Regions from separate parts of the Xenorhabdus sp. Sc-CR9 genome, predicted to be linked through region 1. Evidence: riboswitches for the same ligand, from Rfam matches in the RefSeq annotation. Region 1 holds a riboswitch; each other region holds the start of a gene.

Region 1 (7,431 bases):
CATTAGGTTATGGCATTTCTCAGGCAATGTTGCAGGGTGTTCAACGTGGATTGTTTTCGAATGAAGCGGGAATGGGTTCTGCTCCAAACGCTGCGGCATCGGCTTCTCCATACCCACCGCATCCGGCTTCGCAGGGCTATGTGCAGATGTTAGGGGTGTTTATGGATACCATCGTTATCTGTAGCGCCACCGCAGTCATCATCCTCTCTTCTGGTGTTCTTAACGAAAATGTTACTGCCATCAGCGGAATCGAATTGACTCAGCGGGCACTGTCATCGGCTGTTGGACATTGGGGAACGACATTCATTGCTATTGCTATTTTCTTCTTCGCCTTTACATCTATCATTGCTAATTACGCTTATGCTGAAAGTAATATGATATTCCTTGAGCGTAACCACACTGCAGGCTTATTTATCCTGCGCTTGGCATCACTGGGAATGGTTATGTTCGGCACATTAGCGGATGTTCCTTTGGTTTGGAATATGGCTAATGTATCAATGGCATGTATGGCTATTGTTAACTTGATTGCCATACTCTTGTTGTCAGGTATCGCAATGAAGCTTGTCAAAGATTATAACCAGCAGAGAAAATCGGGACAATTACCAACATTCAATATCAAGGATTATCCAGAAATTCAGCAGCAAGTTGAAAAGGGTATTTGGGATAATGATATGTTGAATAATAATCAGAAGACGTAATTGCTGGATATTGGAATTTAGAGGTTTATATCCAACAGATTTCAGATTATCGCGTAACCAATAAAGCAATCATTTGAAAGGCAATTGGAATATGAATAACAGAATGTTATTCATATAAGATAACCATAAAAGCTGGACATTCGACTATTCCTTGAATGTCCGGCTTTTATTTGTACGTTAGATCCTGTTTGAAACTAAAAAAACATCATATCTGCTTTAGTTTTATCTATTATATAGATATCCGAACATAGTTATTTTAACGTTATCTTTTCTTTTTAAATAGCAGCTAGAACATGATAAAAAAATTAATGGCATGTGCATTTATTACTCTGTTAGTTGGTTGTTCTTATTCTCCTGAGCGAGAAGAGAGAAATGGTTATATTGTCGACTATTCTTATCCTTATTCGACCAATCAGGATATTGATTCGATTAGATTCCTTGTTTTGCATTATACTGTTTTGAATGATAGAAAATCTTTACAGGCATTAACGGGAGGTAATGTTAGTACGCATTACCTCATTCCATCTCAGACAACGTATGAAAATAAAGAGCCGATTATTTTTCAATTAGTTCCAGAAAAGCAAAGAGCATGGCATGCAGGAAAAAGTGAATGGAATGGATATCAAAGTCTAAACCGTTACTCTATTGGTATTGAAATTGTTAATTGTGGTTTTAAGCAACAGTTTATTAAAAAAGAGTGGTGTTTATATCATTTATCACAAATCGATGCAGTGATTAGATTGGCCAAAGATATTATTCAGCGATATCAAATTAAGGCGGTCAATGTTGTTGGCCACAGTGATATAGCTCCACTTAGAAAAAAAGATCCCGGTCCGGTTTTCCCATGGCAGTTACTTTATGAGCAAGGGGTTGGTGCTTGGCCTGATCACGGGACTGTTAATAAATATTTGGCTGGAAGAAGTCCTGATATGCCTGCATCAGTGATTTCAATACAGAAGGCACTGTTTCGGTATGGTTATAAAATTCCTCAAACAGGGGTATTGGATGATGAAACGCATAAAACGATTCAGGCATTTCAGATGCATTTTCGTCCATCCGATATTAATGGTACACCTGATGCTGAAACTGAAGCGATTGCTTTGGCTTTGGTCGAAAAATATCAAGAATAATTTATGCTTAATTCTATTGAAATAGATGCATGAATTTCAAAATGCAGCACTTATCTCTTGAGAAGGCCTCTGAGGAACATAGGTAACCGTATGTTTATAAAAAACGGAGGGATGAGTTAGATAGCCAACAAAGCTGCAACTTGAAAAATGATGGGTATAGAGCGCAACCATTTGTTGGGGTAGAAGAGATATTAACAGTGGAAAGTAAGTAGGGCGGCCGAGATAAGTGGCCGCTGATGATACTTACCTCATGATTCACAGTCACAGGTCAGATGCAATGGGAGCTTCACTTCAAGTTCCATATCTATGCTCTGACGAAAATCATAAGGTGTAATGCCATATTCTTTACGGAACATATATGTGAAATGAGATTGAGATCCGAAGCCGAAATCCAAGGCTATATCAAAAATAGGTAAAGAACTGTTTCTCAGCAGAGAAACTGCGCCAGCCAAGCGCCGTTGTCTTATGTACTTTCCAAGCGATATCCCTGTGACTTCTTTGAATATTTTCTGCATGTGCCAAAGGGAATAGCCAGAGTAAGCAGCAAGCTCTTCAAGATGAATGACACGGCCAAGATGGTTTTCTATCCATTTACTCAGTGCGTATACAAGTGCTAAGTGATTATCTTGTGTCATTACAATTTTAAATTGGTTAAAGGTGGGGAGAAGTATACACAACTTCTTTTCAAGATGACAAAACCCATCATTGTGGGCAGTGGCAATAATAAAACCAAGTGCTTCCGCGAGTAAAAACTTTTTATCCTATTTCACTAGGATGTTAACTACAATGAAATTAATCCAAGGTGGTTGAATTGAAAAATAAAAAAGTGGTTTTAACATTGTGCCTAATAGTAGTGTGTCTGTTTTTGTATTTGTTGGCATTGGATGTACCTTGTGAACGAGGCAAAGGAGAATTTGAATTAGGTGTTTGTTCTATTACCCGCTACATACCTTTTTGATCTCTATCTCAATCATTATCCTGAATGTATGTGTGTTAACATACATACATGGTATTCATTCTTTGTAAATGATGTTTTAATACCTATCTGATTCTAATTATAGACTAAATATCGAGTTAAATCAGCACATAACTAAAATCCATGATAGTTGAGACAATTTAAGCTCGACAAATTTTATGAAAATTGGGAGAGTGAGGTGATTCCTTGCTCTTTTCAGACTCAAAAAATACTCAGGTTCAAAAAAACAAATAGAATAGCTTTCAATGAGACGGATTCTAAGCACCGCAAAAAGAGGACTAAATGGCAGGACAACAAGAACAAACCACGCTTAAGCGTGGCTTAAAGAACAGGCATATTCAACTTATTGCTCTCGGTGGTGCAGTAGGTACAGGGTTATTTTTAGGTATAGCTCAAACCATCAAAATGGCAGGGCCTTCAGTACTACTTGGGTATGCAATTGGCGGATTTATTGCATTCTTGATTATGCGCCAATTGGGTGAGATGGTCGTAGAGGAGCCAGTTGCAGGGTCATTTAGCCACTTTGCTTATAAATACTGGGGCGATTTTGCGGGTTTTTTATCGGGTTGGAATTATTGGGCAATGTTCATTCTGGTCGGAATGGCAGAACTGACGGCCGTAGGCATTTATATCCAATATTGGTGGCCGGAAATTCCGACATGGGTTTCCGCAGCAATATTTTTTGTGCTGATAAATCTTATTAATTTGATTAATGTTCGATTATACGGTGAAACTGAATTCTGGTTCTCTATCATTAAAGTTACTGCGATTATCGGCATGATTTTCTTTGGAAGCTATTTGCTGATCAGCGGTAGTGGTGGCCCACAGGCAAGTGTCACCAATTTATGGCAGCAGGGCGGTTTTATGCCTAATGGGGTTTCCGGCTTGATCATGGCGATGGCGGTAATCATGTTTTCGTTTGGTGGATTAGAAACGGTAGGGATCACTGCGGCAGAGGCGGAAAATCCTGAGGAAAATATTCCAAAAGCAACCAATCAAGTCGTTTATCGAATCCTACTGTTTTACATCGGCTCACTGGCTATTCTGCTTTCACTTTATCCTTGGGGGAATGTAGTCGAAGGTGGTAGCCCATTTGTTTTGATTTTCCATGATCTGGATAGCTTTTGGGTGGCGAATGTCCTGAATATAGTTGTATTAACGGCAGCATTATCTGTTTATAACAGTGGCGTATATTGTAATAGTCGGATGCTTTATGGTTTGGCTAAACAAGGCAACGCGCCTCGCATTCTGACAAAAGTGAATAAACGTAGTGTACCTGTTTTATCTATTGGGTTATCAGCGTTGGCAACATCAATGGGTGTACTGATTAACTATGTTATACCGGGTAAAGCGTTTGAGTTGTTGATGGCATTGGTGGTAACAACGCTGGTTATTAACTGGATTATGATTTGTCTTGCCCATCTGAAATTCCGCGCAGCTAAGAATAAGGAAGGCACTAAGACAAAATTCCGGGCATTGTGGTACCCGTTTGGAAACTACCTGTGTTTAGCGTTTCTGGCGTTCATTCTTGTTATTATTCTGATGATGCCATCAATTAGTATTTCAGTTATTTTAATGCCATTCTGGATTGGTGTATTATGGCTGGGTTACTTAGTAGCCAAAGCAAAGAAAAAGGCTGCTTAATTCTTAATCTATTTCAGCGTATTTTCAGCCGGGTATTATGCCCGGCTGATTATTCTTATCAGTATTCCTCCATTTTTAACCTAATCCTAAAGGTATTATACGTTTTATCATAGCTTAGTGACTCATAAGTAAGAGATTTGTCATATTATTAAGGATAAATTAAAACCACTTGATATGAATTATTTCATAGAAATAGTGTCATTAGTAGAACATATGGAGTGGCCAAATGACAAACTTCAGACTTTATAAATCTTATAAAGTCGTTTATCCATATATAGAGTAAAGACAAAAACATTATTATTTAATAATATTTAATAAATGATAAACAAAAAAGTAGTCTGGTTATATGCAAGATGATTATATTTTATGTTAATCAAGAGTTGAATAGAATTAGTGATAACTTTATAGTTATCGAAAATGGATTCTGGACCGTGATAACTCTCTGTTCTACTCTGCAATAGGCGCAAAAAACAGCATTATATATTAGGTTAATTAAAGTTGTTTCTTTAGGTTAAAATTTTATTTTTGTATATATTCATATGGTTAGGTTGATTAAAAATTGTTGGATAATTTCAAATAAGAATAGATGTTAATATTTTCAAATATGTGCGTTGGCTCCAGCACCTGAAAAAAATGGCTTGCGATTATATAAAGAGTATGTGATAAAACACATGGGTAAACGGAGTACAGTTCTGTTAATAAATAACAGCAACGAATACTAGTTTGTTTATTTTCATGTCAATCGGCGAATTAAGTGATTCAAAGGAAATTTTTGAAATGGCAAAAATCACTGGTACTGTGAAGTGGTTCAACGAGTCTAAAGGTTTTGGTTTTATTACTCCAGCTGATGGTAGCAAAGATGTATTTGTACATTTTTCTGCAATTATGAAAGATGGATTTAAAACTTTATCTGAAGGCCAGCAAGTTGAGTTTGAAATACAGGATGGTCCTAAAGGCCCTGCTGCCGCAAACGTCACAACTTTATAGTAATAAATTTATTTTGGTTGGTGTTTAACTTCTGACTAAATATATTTATCGTTATTTTAGTTTCATTATCTGACGATAATCTATTGCAAATATCACTCTATTGGGATACTAATAGAGTGATTTTTATTTTGGCTCGGGGCGTTCTTGATTGAACTGAGAAGTACCCGTATTACCTGATCTGGATAATGCCAGCGTAGGGAAGTCATGGTATCTTTTATTTTGATACCCACTTTTCTTTTGCTGGTGAATAGGAGTCACCATCATGAGAATTAACTCACTAACTATCGCAGGGACTGATCCCAGCGGTGGTGCCGGCATTCAAGCTGATTTAAAAACCTTTTCCGCACTTGGCGCTTACGGTACAACGGTCATAACCGCATTGGTTGCCCAAAATACAAGAGGAGTCCAATCGGTTTATGATATTGATCCTCTCTTTGTTTCTGCCCAGTTAGAATCCGTATTTTCAGATGTTAAAATAGACAGTGCTAAAATTGGCATGTTATCCAATGCGGCCAATATCGCTGTAGTTGCAGAATCATTACGCCGTTACCCAGTTTCCCATATTGTATTGGATACTGTCATGGTGGCAAAGAGTGGTGATCCTTTGCTATTACCAGAAGCCATTGCGGCAATGATAGAGCAACTACTACCAATCGTTTCTTTGATCACTCCTAATTTGCCCGAAGCAGCAGCCATACTGAAATGCAATCCTGCGGAGACAGAAAAGGAGATGCTACAGCAGGGAAGAGAATTACTTTCAATGGGATGTCAAGCGGTTTTACTGAAAGGCGGCCATTTGAACAATGAAGAAAGCCCGGATTGGCTTTTTACCCGTGAAGGAGAGTGGCGTTTTACCGCGCCCAGAGTGAATACCCGACATACTCATGGTACCGGTTGTACACTTTCTGCGGCACTTGCTGCATTACGCCCACGTTATTCCGATTGGCAAAGCACTTTACCTTCTGCAAAAGCATACTTGCAAAATGCGCTGGCACAAGCAGATACTCTTGACGTTGGTCAGGGGATTGGTCCTGTGCATCATTTTCATCAATGGTGGTGAATTAGAGAGATAGGATTGTCATTGAATAATGGGGATACTGGTATCCCCATTGTGAAATATACCTATCTCCTGAAATCCATTGGGTACCAAAAGTTTGATTAGGCGATAGTAATATTCGTATCGAGATAGACATCCTGAACGGAGTGAATTAACTCAACACCTTCTTTCATTGATTTCTTGAACGCTTTGCGGCCAAGGATCAATCCCATTCCTCCAGCCCGTTTATTGATAACTGCTGTGCGAACTGAATCACTCAGATCGTTATCTCCGGAAGCACCACCAGAGTTGATTAATCCAGCACGCCCCATGTAACAGTTAGCCAGTTGATAGCGAACCAGATCAATCGGATGCTCAGTAGTCAAATTGCTATAGACACGTTTATCAGTATGCCCAAACCCAATGGCTGTATAACCACCGTTGGTTTCTGCCATTTTTTGTTTAACGATATCGGCACCTATTGTTGCTGCCAGATGATTCGCCTGACCCGTTAAATCGGCACTGGTATGATAATCAACGCCATCCTTCTTGAACGCTGAATTACGTAGATAGGCCCATAACACGGTAACCATGCCTAACTCGTGAGCACGTTCGAAAGCAGCTGAAATTTCTTCTATTTGGCGACGTGATTCGGGAGAGCCATAATAAATAGTTGCCCCGACTGCGACTGCACCCATGTTAAATGCTTGCTCGACACTGGCATATAAAGTTTGGTCATATTGGGTTGGATAGGTCAATGCCTCGTTATGATTGAGCTTTACCAGAAACGGGATTTTATGGGCATAACGTCGAGAAACAGATGCGAGGACACCATAAGTTGAAGCAACACAGTTACAACCTGCCTCAATTGCCAATTCAACAATATTTTTAGGATCAAAATAAAGTGGATTGGCGGCAAAAGATGCACTGGCAGAATGCTCGACTCCTTGATCTACCGGT
Region 2 (7,431 bases), on a different contig from region 1:
ACAATTGCGTTGCGGTTCTTCCTGATCGGGATAAAGGCAGGTATAGCAGCCGTACTGATAAGGAGGGGAGAGAACCAACAGTTGCCCGCTGAAACCGATGGCACTGCCGCTGATAAGTGGTTTGTTTTCTGCAACGCAAGCGGCATTGATGGCATGGCGGGTTGCCATGTTGTCGCAACAATCCAGTACTAAATCTGCTTTCCTGACCGCGTTCAACAAAGATTCATTATCTTGCCTTTTGGTCAGTTCTGTTACCGTGATCAGTGGGTTCAGGCCTGTTAGTTGTTTTACTGCCAACTTTGCTTTATTTGCGGGAATATCACCTGTGCGATAGAGGATCTGGCGTTGCAGATTGGAAATATGCAATTGGTCATCATCCGCAAGATAAAGAGTTCCGACTCCCGCTGCTGCGAGATAGAGTGCTGCAGGTGAGCCTAATCCACCGAGGCCAACAATCAGTACCTTGCTGATTTTTAGTTTTTCCTGACCTTCAGGGCCAATGTCTTCCAGTAATAATTGGCGACTGTAACGCATAAATTCTTGATCGTTTAACATAAAAGCCCCCGATCCTGACCTTCAACTAAATGAAGTAAACTGGCTGTTACCTGCCGCCAGTCTTTCGCTTTTGTAATGGCACTGACCAGTGCCACGCCACCGACATCGGTTGCAACAACATCCGGTACGCGTTCCAGTGAGATGCCGCCAATGGCAACGGTAGGGTATTCCGGTGTTATTTCCACTTGATGTTTGAGTGCGTCAAGTCCCTGTGGTGATGAAAGCATCTCTTTCGTGGTGGTAGGGAAAATATGCCCCAGTGCGATATAAGAAGGACGCAGGGCTTTTGCCCGCGCCAGTTCCTGTTGGTCATGGGTGGAAATACCCAGACGCAATCCCGCTTGCCGGATGGCATTGAGATCAGCGATATCCAGATCTTCTTGTCCCAAATGAACGCCATAGGCTTGGTGTTTAATAGCTAAGCGCCAGTAATCGTTAATGAACAAACGGGCGTTGTAGTGGCGGCCAAGTGTTATGGCAGTTTGAATATCTTTCTCTACCTGCTTTTCTGGTTGATCCTTGATACGCAGTTGCAGGGTTCTGACGCCTGCTTTCAGTAAGCGCTCAATCCATATCAGGGAATCCACGACAGGATAAAGCCCCAAGCGTTGTGCTGTCGGAGCAAAAGGAGCTGATAGATGTGTTGATGTGTCAGGCTGACTTTTCATGGGGCACCTCATCTGCGCTGTGATAAAGTTCACTGCCACGGGTGCGAAATTCTTCCGACATATGTTCCATTCCTGCTTCCTGTTCTAGTTTTGCTGCATAATCGCGTACATCTTGCGTAATTTTCATGGAGCAGAATTTTGGCCCGCACATAGAACAGAAATGGGCGACTTTGCCGGATTCTTGCGGCAGGGTTTCATCGTGATAGGCGCGGGCGGTATCAGGGTCAAGTGCCAGATTGAATTGATCTTCCCAGCGGAATTCAAAACGTGCTTTTGACATGGCATTGTCACGGATTTGAGCACCGGGATGGCCTTTGGCAAGATCAGCGGCATGGGCCGCGATTTTGTAAGTGATCAACCCCTGCTTCACATCTTCTTTATTGGGTAAGCCGAGATGTTCTTTGGGGGTGACGTAACACAGCATGGCACAGCCAAACCAACCGATCATGGCAGCCCCGATGCCGGAAGTGAAATGGTCATAACCGGGGGCGATATCGGTTGTCAGTGGCCCTAAGGTATAGAATGGCGCTTCGTGGCAATGCTCCAGCTCTTCCGTCATATTACGGCGGATTAACTGCATCGGGATATGCCCCGGCCCTTCGATCATGACTTGAACATCGTATTCCCATGCGATTTTGGTCAGCTCGCCGAGCGTGTGCAGTTCTGAAAATTGTGCTTCGTCGTTGGCATCTTGAATTGACCCAGGGCGCAGTCCATCCCCCAAAGAAAGGGAAACGTCATAGGCGGCGCAGAGTTCACAGATTTCCCGAAAGTGAGTATAGAGGAAGTTTTCCTGATGATGGGAAAGACACCATTTCGCCATGATGGAACCACCACGGGAAACAATGCCTGTCAGCCGTTTGGCGGTCATTGGAACATAGCGCAGCAATACACCGGCATGAATGGTGAAATAATCAACTCCTTGCTCGGCTTGCTCCAATAAAGTGTCGCGGAACATTTCCCATGTCAGGTTTTCCGCTATTCCGTTAACTTTTTCCAGTGCCTGATAAATCGGGACAGTGCCGATAGGAACCGGACTGTTGCGCAGTATCCATTCGCGGGTTTCGTGGATATAGCGTCCGGTGGAGAGATCCATCACGGTATCTGCGCCCCAGCGGGTAGACCAAATCAGTTTTTCCACCTCTTCTTCGATGGACGAAGTCACGGAGGAGTTACCGATGTTGGCATTTACTTTAACCAGGAAATTGCGGCCGATAATCATTGGCTCGGATTCTGGGTGGTTAATATTGGCGGGGATAATCGCGCGACCAGCCGCCACTTCCTGACGAACAAATTCTGGTGTGATGTTTTCCGGTAAATTGGCACCGAAATTTTGTCCCGGATGTTGTTGGCGGAGCACTTCACTGTGAATGCGTTCACGCCCCATATTTTCGCGCAGTGCGATAAATTCCATTTCTGGTGTGATGATGCCTTGGCGCGCATAGTGCAATTGGGTGACGCGCTTTCCTTGCTTGGCTTTCAGCGGATGCGGGCGATGGCGACAACGCAGGTGATCAAGCCCTGCGTCTGCGAGGCGTTGTTGGGTAAAGTCGGAGCTAAGAGTGGAAACGGGTTCAATATCATTGCGTTCGTCGATCCACGATTGGCGGATTTTGTGCAATCCCGTTTGTATATCCAGTACGGAAGTAGGATCGCCATAAGGGCCTGAGGTGTCATAAACCGGAACTGGTTCGTTTTCCTCAAATTGGGGATTCTCTTTGGTGCCGCCGGTGAGTGTAGAGGAAAGTTGGATCTCACGCATCGGAACTTGGATATCAGGGCGTAAGCCTTCAAGATAAATACGTTTTGAATTGGGAAAAGCCACCCCTTGAACGGTGTTGATAAACGTCTGTGCGGCATCTCGTTGAGCCTTGCGCGGCCTTGCCTGATGGGGTTTTGGCGAAATATCAGCTGTTGGGATAATGGTATTTGAAATAGCGGTATTATTGGACTTAGACATAGCAAATTCCTGACTGTGTTATCACCTGTCTCATTGCTGGTCAGGCTTAAGTTGAGAAAATTGCTTGTCTGGAGCTCGCAGGGAGTAATGGTTTGTAGCTGAACATGGTTTGTACACGATGCTGTCATAGGTGTACGTAATAATCAGCGAGGTGATTACTCTTGTTCCCTTCGCGGGTATTAGCCCGATCAGGTTCTGCGGATCCCGAATAAACGGTCTCAGCCTGTGTCCATCGTGGTATACGCTGAACGCTAGGCACTCCGACAAGAAAAACACCCCAGAGTATAAAGGGGATTATAAAAACTACAACCTTTAACTGTAACCTTTTAGTATGACTCTAAAGTCCAGTTCAATTGCGTCCATCCGTGAATTTCGGCTTCCAATTGCAAACGAGGGTCTGCATTGATGGTAAAAACTTCGTCAGCAAATAAACACATTGGTAAATCATTTATAGAGTCTGTGTAGAATGAAATATGCTGCGGAGATAAATTCTGTTCTGATAGCCATTGCTGCAAGCGGGTGACTTTTCCTTCGCGGAAAGTGAGGGTTCCCAGAACATTACCGGTATAGCAACCCTCTTCCATTACCATATCGATCCCCATTACGGTTTGGACACCGAATGCAGCTGCAATTTTCTTTACCACGAAAGAGACGGTGGCGGAAATAATAATGATGGGAATGTCTTGCTGCCGGTAAGTATCCAGTTGTTTTTGGGCTGCGGGATAGATGAGTGGTTTGATTTTTGTTTCTACAAAATCAGTTAGCCAGATATCTACTTGTTCTTGGGAGATTTTGTGCAGTGCCTGCATGCTGAATGCCAGATATTTGTGCATATCCAGCTTACCTGCACAGTAGTCAGCTATCATTTTCTGGTCTGCCTCAAGAAAACGGGGATCAGTAATGATATTTTTCTCCCATAGATATTGTGTCCATAACCGGCCGGAATCTTTGCAAATTAATGTTTCATCTAAATCAAATACGGCAATTCTCTGTGACATGGTTGATATTCCTCAATTTAATTTAATGTATTTTTATTTATTTAATTCGGATCGTATACCTGCAAATTTTCAATTTGTAGAGCAGTCAACAAAAATGACACTTGAAAGACGAAGAGTATAAATGAGTATTAATTAGGGTGGCTAATAGAGCAGATTGCAGACGGAAGATAATGAAAAGAGTATGCTGAATTTGGACAAAATGCCATGAAGACAATCGTACAACTCATGATGGAATAGATGATGATACAGCAAAAATTGACAGGTACAGAACAGGGCTGGTGGATTGTCAGTCTTGAGAATCAAGTCTGGCTACCACAGGGGGAATTACCAACAGGGACTGCCCGCGAATGGTCATTGCAGAACCACATGGCGCAGCCCATCGGAGAATGGTTGGGGGATACAGTGTGGCTGATCCGCCATAAAATGGCTTCAGATATGTCTTCTCACCGCTTATTTGTTGATCGGGAAACCAAATTATTTCAATTGGTAGGGCGTGCTGTGCAATTGGCTGAGTTTTATCGTTCACATCATTATTGTGGTTACTGTGGTCATGAAATGAAGCATAGTCAACATGAATGGGCCTGTTTGTGCAATCACTGTCAGGAATGTTATTACCCACAAATTGCTCCCAGTATTATTGTTGGCATTCGTCGTGATGACCATATTTTGTTGGCACAGCACCAGCGTAGCCGAAATGGTATTCATACTGTGCTTGCTGGGTTTGTGGAAATCGGTGAAACGTTGGAAGAAGCGGTGCATCGCGAAGTGATGGAAGAGAGTGGAATTAAAATCCGTAACTTGCGATATGTCGCTTCTCAACCATGGCCTTTCCCGAACTCCTTGATGGTAGGATTTTTGGCCGATTATGATAGTGGTGAAATTACAATTGATCCCGTTGAACTTATCAGCGCAGACTGGTATCGCTACGATAACCTTCCTTTGATCCCTCCTTCTGATACGATTTCCCGTCGTTTAATTGAAGATACGGTTGCGTTATGTCGCCAGCAGTCATGTTAATTACTCAATGAGTTGAGAAAGGCCTTTTAAAAACATGTTCGGATCTGCAAGGGGATAACCGGCAACGGCTAATACAACTGTGACTGTATATCCCCTTCATTTTAAAACCCATAAGGTATGGCAATATACCTTATTCTTTTTGTTCCTTTAGGCCCCGGTTTTCTAGCATAGGCTCAATACTTGGTGGCTTACCGCGGAAGTCGATATACAGCTTTTCCAGGTCTTCACTATTGCCACGTGACAGCACCTTATCGCGGAAACGTTGGCCATTCTCTGGCGTCAATCCTCCGTGTTCGGTAAACCAGGCAAAGGCATCGTCTGCCAGCATTTCTGTCCACAAATAAGCGTAATAGCCGGCAGCATAGCCGCCACCCCAAATGTGTTTGAAATAGCTGGAACGATAGCGCGGGGGCACGTAGCTGAGAGCGATATTGTCTTGTTGCAGAGACGCCCCTTCAAATTTATCTACATCCTTCTGTGGCTGATCAGCGGCCAGCATATGCCAGTGCATGTCCAACAATGCGGCTGACAGCAGCTCGGTCATGAGGTAACCTTTGTTGAATTTGTCAGCCTTATTGATCTTATCCACCAACGCCTGTGGCATGGCTTCACCGGTTTGGTAATGCTTGGCGTAATGGGCAAATACCTTTGGATCACGCGCCCAGTACTCATTAAGTTGTGAGGGAAATTCCACAAAATCACGGGCGGTATTGGTACCGGACAGGCTCGGATATTTCTGATCGGCAAACATGCCGTGCAAGGTATGCCCAAATTCATGGAACAGGATAATCACTTCATCATACGACAATAGTGCGGGCTGGCCCGGCGCAGGTTTGGTAAAGTTGGTGACGTTGTAAATCACCGGTTTGGTTCCAATGAGCTTTGACTGACCGACAAAATTATTCATCCAAGCTCCACCCCCTTTATTGTCACGTTTGAAGTTATCGGTATAAAACAACGCCAACGGCTTCCCGTCTTTATCGAAAACTTCATACACGCGGACATCGGGTTGATAAACCGGAATATCTTTACGTTCTTTAAAAGTGATGCCATACAGCAGATTAGCAGCATAGAATACGCCATTGTTCAGAACGTTATTCAGCTCGAAATACGGCTTAATCTGTGACTCATCCAAATCATATTTTGCTTGGCGTACCTGTTCAGCATAAAACGACCAATCCCAAGCCTCCAGCTTGAAGTCTCCTTTTTGCTGGTCAATCACTGCCTGAATGTCTTTGGCCTCGCGCTCAGCGCGTGCCGTTGCCGCTGGTACGATATCGCGTAAAAATTTCAGCGCGGCTTTAGGCGTTTTTGCCATCTGATTTTGCAGTTTCCACGATGCATAATCCGGGAAGCCCAGCAGATTAGCCTGCTCAGCACGGAGCTTCGCTAATTGGCTCAGGGTTTGACGCGTGTCATTATCGTCACCTTTTTCGGCTCGGCTCCACGAGGCTTCAAATAACGCCTTACGTGTATTGCGATCTTTCAGGTCTTGCAAACGTGGTTGCTGAGTGGTGTTTTGCAATACCAACAGCCATTGGTTGTCTAGCTTACGCTCATTGGCAGCCTGAGCAGCCGCAGCAATTTCGCCATCGGATAGCCCACCCAGCCAGGCTTTATCTTGAACCACCAGCGCGCCATTCTTGGTTGCTGCCAGCAATTTATTGGTGAACTGGGTACTGAGTATTGCTGCTTCCTGATTCAACGCTTTTAACTTTACTTTATCCGGATCAGACAAGTTAGCCCCTGCTAACTCGAAGCGTTGATAAGTCACTTCCACCAATCGGCGCGATTCCGGGTCCAGATTCAACGTTTCGCGCTGCTGATAAACAGCTTTGATACGGTTGAACAGTTTACTGTTCAACATAATTTCATCCTTCATCGCCGCCAGCTTTGGTGAAACATCCTCATCCAGTTTTTGTAGTTTGTCAGTGCTGTTAGCTGATGTCATCGCTCCAAATACGCTAATTACCCGTGTCAACATTGCGCCTGATTTCTCCAGTGCGACAAATGTATTTTCAAAGTCAGGCGTGGCGGGATTATTGGCTATTTTCCCGATCTCTTCCAGTTTCTGTTTAATACCGGCAGTAATTGCGGGTGCATAGTCTGTTTCTTTTATTTTATCGAACGGAGGAGCCTGAAATGGTAGTTCGCTTGTGGAGAAGAAAGGGTTTTTGCTCTTGTACTGCTGTTGATTAGCTTCACCGCTCACACTCACCTCCTTTACCTGATC
Region 3 (7,431 bases), on a different contig from region 1:
TCAGCAGAAGAAAAAAACCTGTGGCAAGAACAATTCCCGGCATGGCAAGGATCAACAAGCCGCTGGTTTCTATCGCTTGTCCCCAACGGGAAAAGTGGCGTAAGCGTAATTCCCTGCTGCTCCATAGCAACATCATGGTCAGTATTACACACAGCAGCCCCGCTCCCAGTGCGATAATGACCGAAGTTGTAAAGGCTTGCCATAAAGCAGGCTGGCGTAAAACATCAAAAATACCGCTGTTTAAACCATCCACAATAACTGCCAGCAAAGGGGGGAGTAGAAGCAACAAAGCCAGACTAATCAGCAGGCCATCAAATAATTTCCGCAACCATGAATCCTGTGGATTGCGCCATTGTTGTTGATGACCATAACCCACTGATAGAGCGCCTTTGAGTTTTTGGCTGATCAGTACCAAGCCAACGCAGCAAAATAGTTGAATCAGTGCAAGCAAAGCCGCATGTGTAAGATCGTAGTCATAGCTAAGAGCCTGGTAAATCGCCAGTTCAATAGTTGTTGCCGCAGGGCCTCCCCCTAAAGCGAGAACGGTAGCAAAGCTGGCAAAACACAGCATGAAAATCAGTGCGCCTGTTGGTAAAAGTTGGCGGCGCAGATAAGGCCATTCAATAAAACGAAAATGTTGCCATTCATTCATACCAAGCTGGGCTGAAAGTTGCCGCTGTTCAATTGCGATACTTTCCAGCGATTGCAGCAGCAGGCGTGTTGCCATCGGCATATTGAAGAAAATATGAGCCAGCAAGATCCCTTGTAATCCATAAGGTGTAAAACGATATTCAATACCTAACCATTGGAAAATATTTGCCAACCAGCCTGTTTGACCATAAACGGTAAGGATACCAAACAAAGCGACCAAAACCGGCAGGATCAATGTCATTGCGCATAAGCGCAGAAAGAGAGCCTTACCGGGAAAATGGCGGCGGTAAAGTGATCTTGCAAGGAAAATGGCGGGGGTCACCGATAATACGGCGGATAAAAATGCTTGCCAGAAAGTGAATCGAATGACATGCCAGAGATAACGGTCATTCAAGAATTCCTGCCAATTACTTTCAGGCGCATTGAACCACAGCGCCCCAAATGCAGACAAGGCAACGATAATCAATAAACCGGAGGCAATGACCCCCGGTAATAACCAGCCTGCTATTAGCGGCTTACAGCGCTTTGCCATGTACGTATCCATTTTGTACGGTATTTTGCCACTTCATCTGCGTTGAATTGCAGAGAGTTCTCAGGAACAGGAAGTTGTTTGAAAACGTCAGGCAACGGAATATCAATCACAGGATACATCCATTGAGTTGTTGGAATGACTTGCTGAAATGCTGGAGAAATCATGAAATTCATGAATCTCTGTGCTAATTCAGGTTGCTTACTTGAGGCTAACTGGGCTGCTACTTCAATTTGTAAATAGTGGCCTTCCTTGAAGATAGCCGCTGCATAATTATCTTTTTTCTCTGAAATGATGTGATAACCCGGAGATGTGGTATAGCTCAGTACCATATCGCCCTCACCTTTCAGAAACAGGCCATAGGCTTCACTCCAGCCTTTCGTGACGGTGAGTGTCTTTTTGGCAACTTTTTGCCATTCCTGTGCCGCTTTGTCACCATAGAGATCTTGCATCCAGAGCAGGAACCCCAAGCCCGGAGTACTGGTGCGAGGGTCTTGGTAAATAATCTTCCAATTCTGGTGGTCATTGATTAATTCATCCATACTTTTGGGTGGATGAGGTAAGGTATTCTTGTTGTAAATAAAGGCGAAATAACCGTAATCATAAGGAATGAACGTATTATTATTCCATGAAATGGGTAATTTCAGTTTTGAAGTATCGATATGGCTTGGTGTGAACAATCCGGTTTGTTGAGCCGCTTGAATCAGATTGTTATCCAATCCCAGAACGATATCCGCTGATGTTTTTTTGCCTTCCATCCGCAAACGGTTCAGTAAGGAGACCCCATCTTCCAGAGCGATGAGTTTCAGTTCACAATTGCACCCTGTTTCAAAAGCTTTTTTAATGGCAGGCCCCGGTCCCCATTCAGAGGCAAATGAGTCATAAGTATACACTGTCAGCGTAGGCTTTACTTGAGCCGTCTGAGCAAAAACACTGGCAGAAATCGAGAGAGTACTAATGGCAATAAAGCGGGAAAATAATTTCTTAAACACTTTGCTCTCCTGTCGTTATTAACAATGGTTATTAGAAGATTGGCAAAGGATCTGAGAAGGAGCTAAATGAAAATTACTTATTTTAATCAATTATTAGCATCCCAAATCCCTACGCCGGTACTAACCGGTTCAGGTCCGACGGGTTTGTTCTCAGCAGCAATATTTTGCAACAACTGCACCCCGTTGAGATGGCCGTATTGTAGAGACTTCGGCCGGGTCTGCAAAGTCCAATCATAGAGGTTTACCGCTTGAGATGAGTGTGAAACAATTAGTTATCTTTTCAAATTCGTTTTATCGAGAGGTAGTCTGGTGATCGATGATGATGGCTACCGCCCGAATGTAGGAATTGTAATTTGTAATCGCCAAGGTCAGGTTCTATGGGCTCGCCGCTATGGACAGCATTCTTGGCAGTTTCCTCAGGGGGGGATAAATCCAGGGGAATCACCAGAGCAAGCAATGTATCGCGAGTTGTTTGAAGAAGTTGGTTTAAATCGCAGAGATGTCCGGGTTCTTGCCTCGACCCGGAGCTGGTTGCGTTACAAATTACCCAAGCGTTTGGTGCGTTGGGATACAAAGCCCGTCTGTATTGGGCAAAAGCAACGTTGGTTTTTATTACAGTTGTTGTGTAATGAAGCTGATATTAATGTGCAGCGCAGTAATACGCCGGAGTTTGATGGCTGGCGTTGGGTTAGTTACTGGTATCCTGTCCGGCAAGTGGTTTCTTTTAAACGGGATGTATATCGCCGCGTGATGAAAGAATTCTCTTCCATTGTGATGCCAATGCAGGAACCTGCTTCACAGCTCTATTCGCCTTATTTATATCGTCGCAGAAGAAATTAGGTAACAGTTTATGCTCATGCGCTTACGAGAAATTGTTGAAAAGGTTGCGATGGCAGCCAATTTATCTGAAGCGCTTGAGCTACTGGTCAATGAAACCTGTCTGGCAATGAATACGGATGTTTGCTCTATCTATCTGGCAGATCATCAACGTCAGTGTTATTACCTGATGGCAACCAGAGGGCTGAGAAAACCAAAAGGGCGTTCGGTCAGTTTAGCTTTCAATGAAGGTGTTGTGGGTGAAGTCGGGCGTTTGTCTGAATTAATTAATCTTTCTGATGTTCGTGACCATCCCAGTTTTAAATATATCCCCCAAGTGAAAGAAGAAAGTCTGCGGGCTTTTTTAGGTGTCCCGATTATTTATCGCCGCCAGTTGCAGGGGATATTGGTTGTTCAGCAACATGAACGGCGCCTGTTTGATGAAAGTGAAGAATCTTTCATGGTAACACTGGCAATGCAGCTTGCTGTTATTCTCGCTCAGGCGCAGGCAAAAGGGATATTTGGTCAGTACCGCCAGAGTCGTATTAAAGCACTGGCCATTTCCAATGGCATCGTCATGTCCCAAGGGTGGCAAGACCGCTCACAACCTTTGCTGGAGCAGGTATCTGAGGCATCAACCTTGGATTATCAATCTGAACGTCTGAGATTAATTCGTGCTCTGGAAGAATCAACTGCGGAGTGCCGTCGAATCAGCAAGCGTTTCACCTCTAGCTCGCAGAAAGAAAGTGCTGCCATTTTCGATCTCTATTCTCATTTATTAAATGACCCCCAACTCAAGCAAGATCTGTTTTATTCAGTTGATAATGGTTTTGTCGCTGAATGGGCAGTCAAAACTGTGATTGAAAAATACGCCGGGCAATTTGCCAGCCTGCAAGATCCCTACATGCGGGAGAGGGCATCTGATCTGCGTGCTCTTGGACAACGGGTATTGTTTCATCTGAATGATTCTTTCACTGATGCCACTCAGTGGCCGGAGCATTTTATCCTGGTTGCCGATGAACTCAGTGCCAATTTGTTGGCTGAGATGCCACAGGAACAATTGACCGGGGTGATTGTGCGTGATGGCGCAACGCATTCCCATTCCGCTATTCTGGTTCGTGCGATGGGGCTTCCCGCTATCATGGGGGCAGATATACAACCTGAGTTGTTGCACAATCGGACGCTAATCCTTGATGGTTATCGCGGTGAGATTTTTATTGAGCCAGAGCCGTTGATTGTCCAGGAGTATCAGCAAATAATTGAAGAAGAACAGGTTCTCAGTAAATTAGCTGAATGTGAGCAGCAACAGCAGGCACAGCTTAAAAGCGGAGAACAAGTGCTTGTGCAACTCAACGCAGGGCTTAGTTTAAAATATGAGCAGCAAATAGCGGACAGTATTGATGGCGTTGGACTGTATCGTACAGAGATCCCTTTTATGCTGCATAGTGGTTTTCCATCAGAAGATGAGCAGAAGAACCGTTATCAAGAAATATTGGAACTTTTCCCTGATAAGCCGGTGGTGCTGCGAACGCTGGATGTTGGTGCAGATAAACAACTTCCTTATATGCCGATTAATGAAGACAACCCTTGTCTTGGTTGGCGCGGAATTCGTATCACGCTGGATCAGCCTGAAATATTCCTGATTCAGCTCAGAGCGATGCTAAAAGCCAATGCTTCCACTGGCAATCTAAAGATACTTTTGCCGATGGTGACAAGCATTGAGGAAATTGATGAGGCACGAAAACTGCTTGAGAGGGCGAAATCTGAGGTTGAACAAGCCATCGCTAGAACGATTACCATGCCACAGATTGGCATTATGCTTGAAGTCCCTTCCACTATGTTTTTGTTGCCGCAATTAAAGAAACGGATTGATTTCGTCTCTATTGGCACAAATGACCTGACCCAATATTTGCTTGCGGTAGATCGCAATAATACACATGTAGCTTCACTATATGATAATTTGCATCCGGCTGTAATTAGAGCTCTGAAACTGGCTTTTGACGAATGCCAACGCCTTGCTCTCCCTATTAGCATATGTGGTGAAATGGCAGGTTTACCGCTCGGGGCATTAATATTGCTTGGTTTAGGTTATCGTAGCCTGAGCATGAGTGGCCGGAGTGTTCCGCGTATCAAATACTTGCTGCGCCATTTGGATGCTAATGATCTAGAACGTCTTATCAGCGTCATATTGAAAGCTGAAACTAGTGAGCAGATCAAAGGGTTGGCAGCCGAATTTATGGAGGCGAATAGTCTGGGTGGCCTGATTCGGGGCGGTATTTAGCTTTATCCATAGCACTTAGTCAGCTTACGCCCGACGGATTTCAAGATGTAATGCCGCCAACAACGCAATAGTTTGAAAGATGAAGGGAATAGTTGCCTATGCTATTATTTGCAATTATTTGTCTTAAGTTATTCAAGCAATATAATTCATTCGCAACAGATGATTTATTCACAATAGCATTCACACAACATATTTTTAGTGGGGAACGATGAGCACTAGCTATCTGGCATTTCCTAACATTGACCCTGTCATGTTTTCAATCGGGCCCGTATCTCTCCACTGGTACGGTTTTATGTATCTGGTTGGTTTTGTTTTTGCCATGTGGTTGGCAAATCGCCGTGCGGCACAACCGAACAGTGGCTGGAACAAAGTCGAAGTCGAGAACTTATTATATTCAGGGTTTGTCGGGGTTTTCGTTGGCGGACGTCTTGGCTATGTCCTGTTCTATAATCTCCCAATGTTCCTTGATAATCCCCTTTATCTGTTCAAGATTTGGGACGGAGGCATGTCTTTCCACGGTGGGTTGGTAGGGGTTATCTGTGCCATGTGGTGGTTTTCGCGCCGTACGAAGCGCCACTTTTTACAGACTGCTGATTTTGTCGCTCCGTTGGTTCCCTTTGGCTTGGGGATGGGGCGTATCGGTAACTTTATCAATGGGGAGTTGTGGGGGCGTGTTACGCTTGATACACCTTGGGCGATGTTGTTCCCGAGTTCCCGCAGCGAAGATATTGCATTGGCTACAACCAACCCTTCTTTATGGCCGATTCTGGAGAAATATGGTGTCTTACCCCGCCACCCGTCCCAGCTATATGAGATGGTACTTGAAGGCATCGTGTTGTTTATCATTCTTAACTTATTTATCCGTAAATCGCGCCCGATGGGGAGCGTTTCGGGGTTATTCCTGATCGGATACGGTGCATTCCGCATAATAGTAGAATTTTTCCGTCAGCCTGATGCCCAGCTCGGGCTGTTTGAAGGAATTAGTATGGGGCAACTCCTTTCCATTCCTATGATTTTAGTGGGAATATTTATGATGGTATGGGCATATAAATACCCCCGCAACAAAACTCGAAATGACAAGATACAAGAGGCAAAATGAAACAGTATCTGGATTTAATGAAAAAAGTGCTGGAAGAAGGCACTGCAAAAGATGACCGTACGGGGACGGGAACGCTTTCTATCTTTGGTCATCAGATGCGTTTCAATTTGCAAGAAGGTTTCCCATTGGTAACAACTAAGCGTTGCCATCTGCGCTCTATCATTCATGAGCTGCTTTGGTTTTTGAATGGTGATACCAATATCAAGTATTTGCATGATAATGGCGTGAGCATCTGGAATGAATGGGCCGATGAAAATGGAGATTTGGGACCTGTTTATGGTAAACAATGGCGCGCCTGGGGTTCTGCGGATGGTCGCCAAATCGATCAATTGACCCAAGTCCTTGAGCAGTTAAAAAGTGATCCTGATTCACGCCGGATTATTGTTTCTGCGTGGAATGTTGGGGAATTGGATAAAATGGCGTTGGCGCCGTGCCATGCGTTTTTCCAGTTCTATGTAGCAGATGGCAAACTTTCCTGCCAGCTTTATCAACGTTCCTGCGATGTGTTTTTAGGATTGCCCTTCAATATTGCAAGTTATGCTTTGTTGGTACATATGATGGCTCAGCAGTGTGATCTTGAAGTGGGTGATTTTGTTTGGACAGGGGGGGACACCCATCTTTACAGCAATCACTTGGAGCAGACTCATCTTCAGTTGGACCGTGAGCCGCGTGCATTGCCTAAACTGGTTATTAAACGCAAGCCAGATTCACTGTTTGATTATTGTTTCGAAGATTTTGCGATTGTGGATTATGACCCGCATCCGGGCATCAAAGCCCCAGTTGCGATCTAAGAACCATAATAGTTCAAAATTCAATATCAAATTGTTAAAGAGCGGGTTTTACCTGCTCTTTTTACATCTGTCGCTAACGGTTCTCAATATTAAAAATTAGCTTCCTGTCATTTTTGCGTGCCACTGCGCAAATAAAATGAAAAAGTCATTTCATCATTATTTTTTTCTGAAAACGCTTCGCATAATTCAATTAGTTGTCTTTTCATTTTTCTATGAATTGAAGATATTTGCTGCAAGAAACAGTGAGTCTGAACCAGAAAAAAATAAAATTG

What was found. A riboswitch is a leader RNA that binds a small molecule or an ion and turns the genes downstream of it on or off. The one in region 1 is predicted to bind thiamine pyrophosphate.
Positions count from the first base shown of each region.
Region 2: it holds a riboswitch for thiamine pyrophosphate, as region 1 does, so the genes downstream of both, thiC (phosphomethylpyrimidine synthase ThiC) here and thiD (bifunctional hydroxymethylpyrimidine kinase/phosphomethylpyrimidine kinase) in region 1, are expected to answer to the same signal.
Region 3: it holds a riboswitch for thiamine pyrophosphate, as region 1 does, so the genes downstream of both, thiB (thiamine ABC transporter substrate binding subunit) here and thiD (bifunctional hydroxymethylpyrimidine kinase/phosphomethylpyrimidine kinase) in region 1, are expected to answer to the same signal.

Region 1 is NZ_CAWQTY010000109.1:83,648-91,078, reverse strand. It holds gene AACQ81_RS05410 (alanine/glycine:cation symporter family protein) at 1-698, shown strand, start outside; gene AACQ81_RS05405 (N-acetylmuramoyl-L-alanine amidase) at 995-1,828, shown strand; gene AACQ81_RS05400 (helix-turn-helix domain-containing protein) at 2,077-2,463, opposite strand; gene mgrB (PhoP/PhoQ regulator MgrB) at 2,631-2,786, shown strand; gene AACQ81_RS05390 (amino acid permease) at 3,087-4,448, shown strand; gene cspE (transcription antiterminator/RNA stability regulator CspE) at 5,226-5,435, shown strand; TPP riboswitch at 5,560-5,652, shown strand; gene thiD (bifunctional hydroxymethylpyrimidine kinase/phosphomethylpyrimidine kinase) at 5,695-6,495, shown strand; gene fbaB (class I fructose-bisphosphate aldolase) at 6,594-7,431, opposite strand, start outside.
Region 2 is NZ_CAWQTY010000159.1:38,421-45,851, forward strand. It holds gene AACQ81_RS07230 (HesA/MoeB/ThiF family protein) at 1-555, opposite strand, end outside; gene thiE (thiamine phosphate synthase) at 549-1,223, opposite strand; gene thiC (phosphomethylpyrimidine synthase ThiC) at 1,207-3,183, opposite strand; TPP riboswitch at 3,332-3,456, opposite strand; gene AACQ81_RS07245 (HAD family hydrolase) at 3,510-4,181, opposite strand; gene nudC (NAD(+) diphosphatase) at 4,422-5,198, shown strand; gene dcp (peptidyl-dipeptidase Dcp) at 5,329-7,431, opposite strand, start outside.
Region 3 is NZ_CAWQTY010000097.1:4,269-11,699, reverse strand. It holds gene thiP (thiamine/thiamine pyrophosphate ABC transporter permease ThiP) at 1-1,183, opposite strand, end outside; gene thiB (thiamine ABC transporter substrate binding subunit) at 1,159-2,172, opposite strand; TPP riboswitch at 2,261-2,365, opposite strand; gene rppH (RNA pyrophosphohydrolase) at 2,482-3,012, shown strand; gene ptsP (phosphoenolpyruvate--protein phosphotransferase) at 3,023-5,269, shown strand; gene lgt (prolipoprotein diacylglyceryl transferase) at 5,478-6,368, shown strand; gene thyA (thymidylate synthase) at 6,365-7,159, shown strand; gene AACQ81_RS04460 (prepilin peptidase-dependent protein) at 7,296-7,431, shown strand, end outside.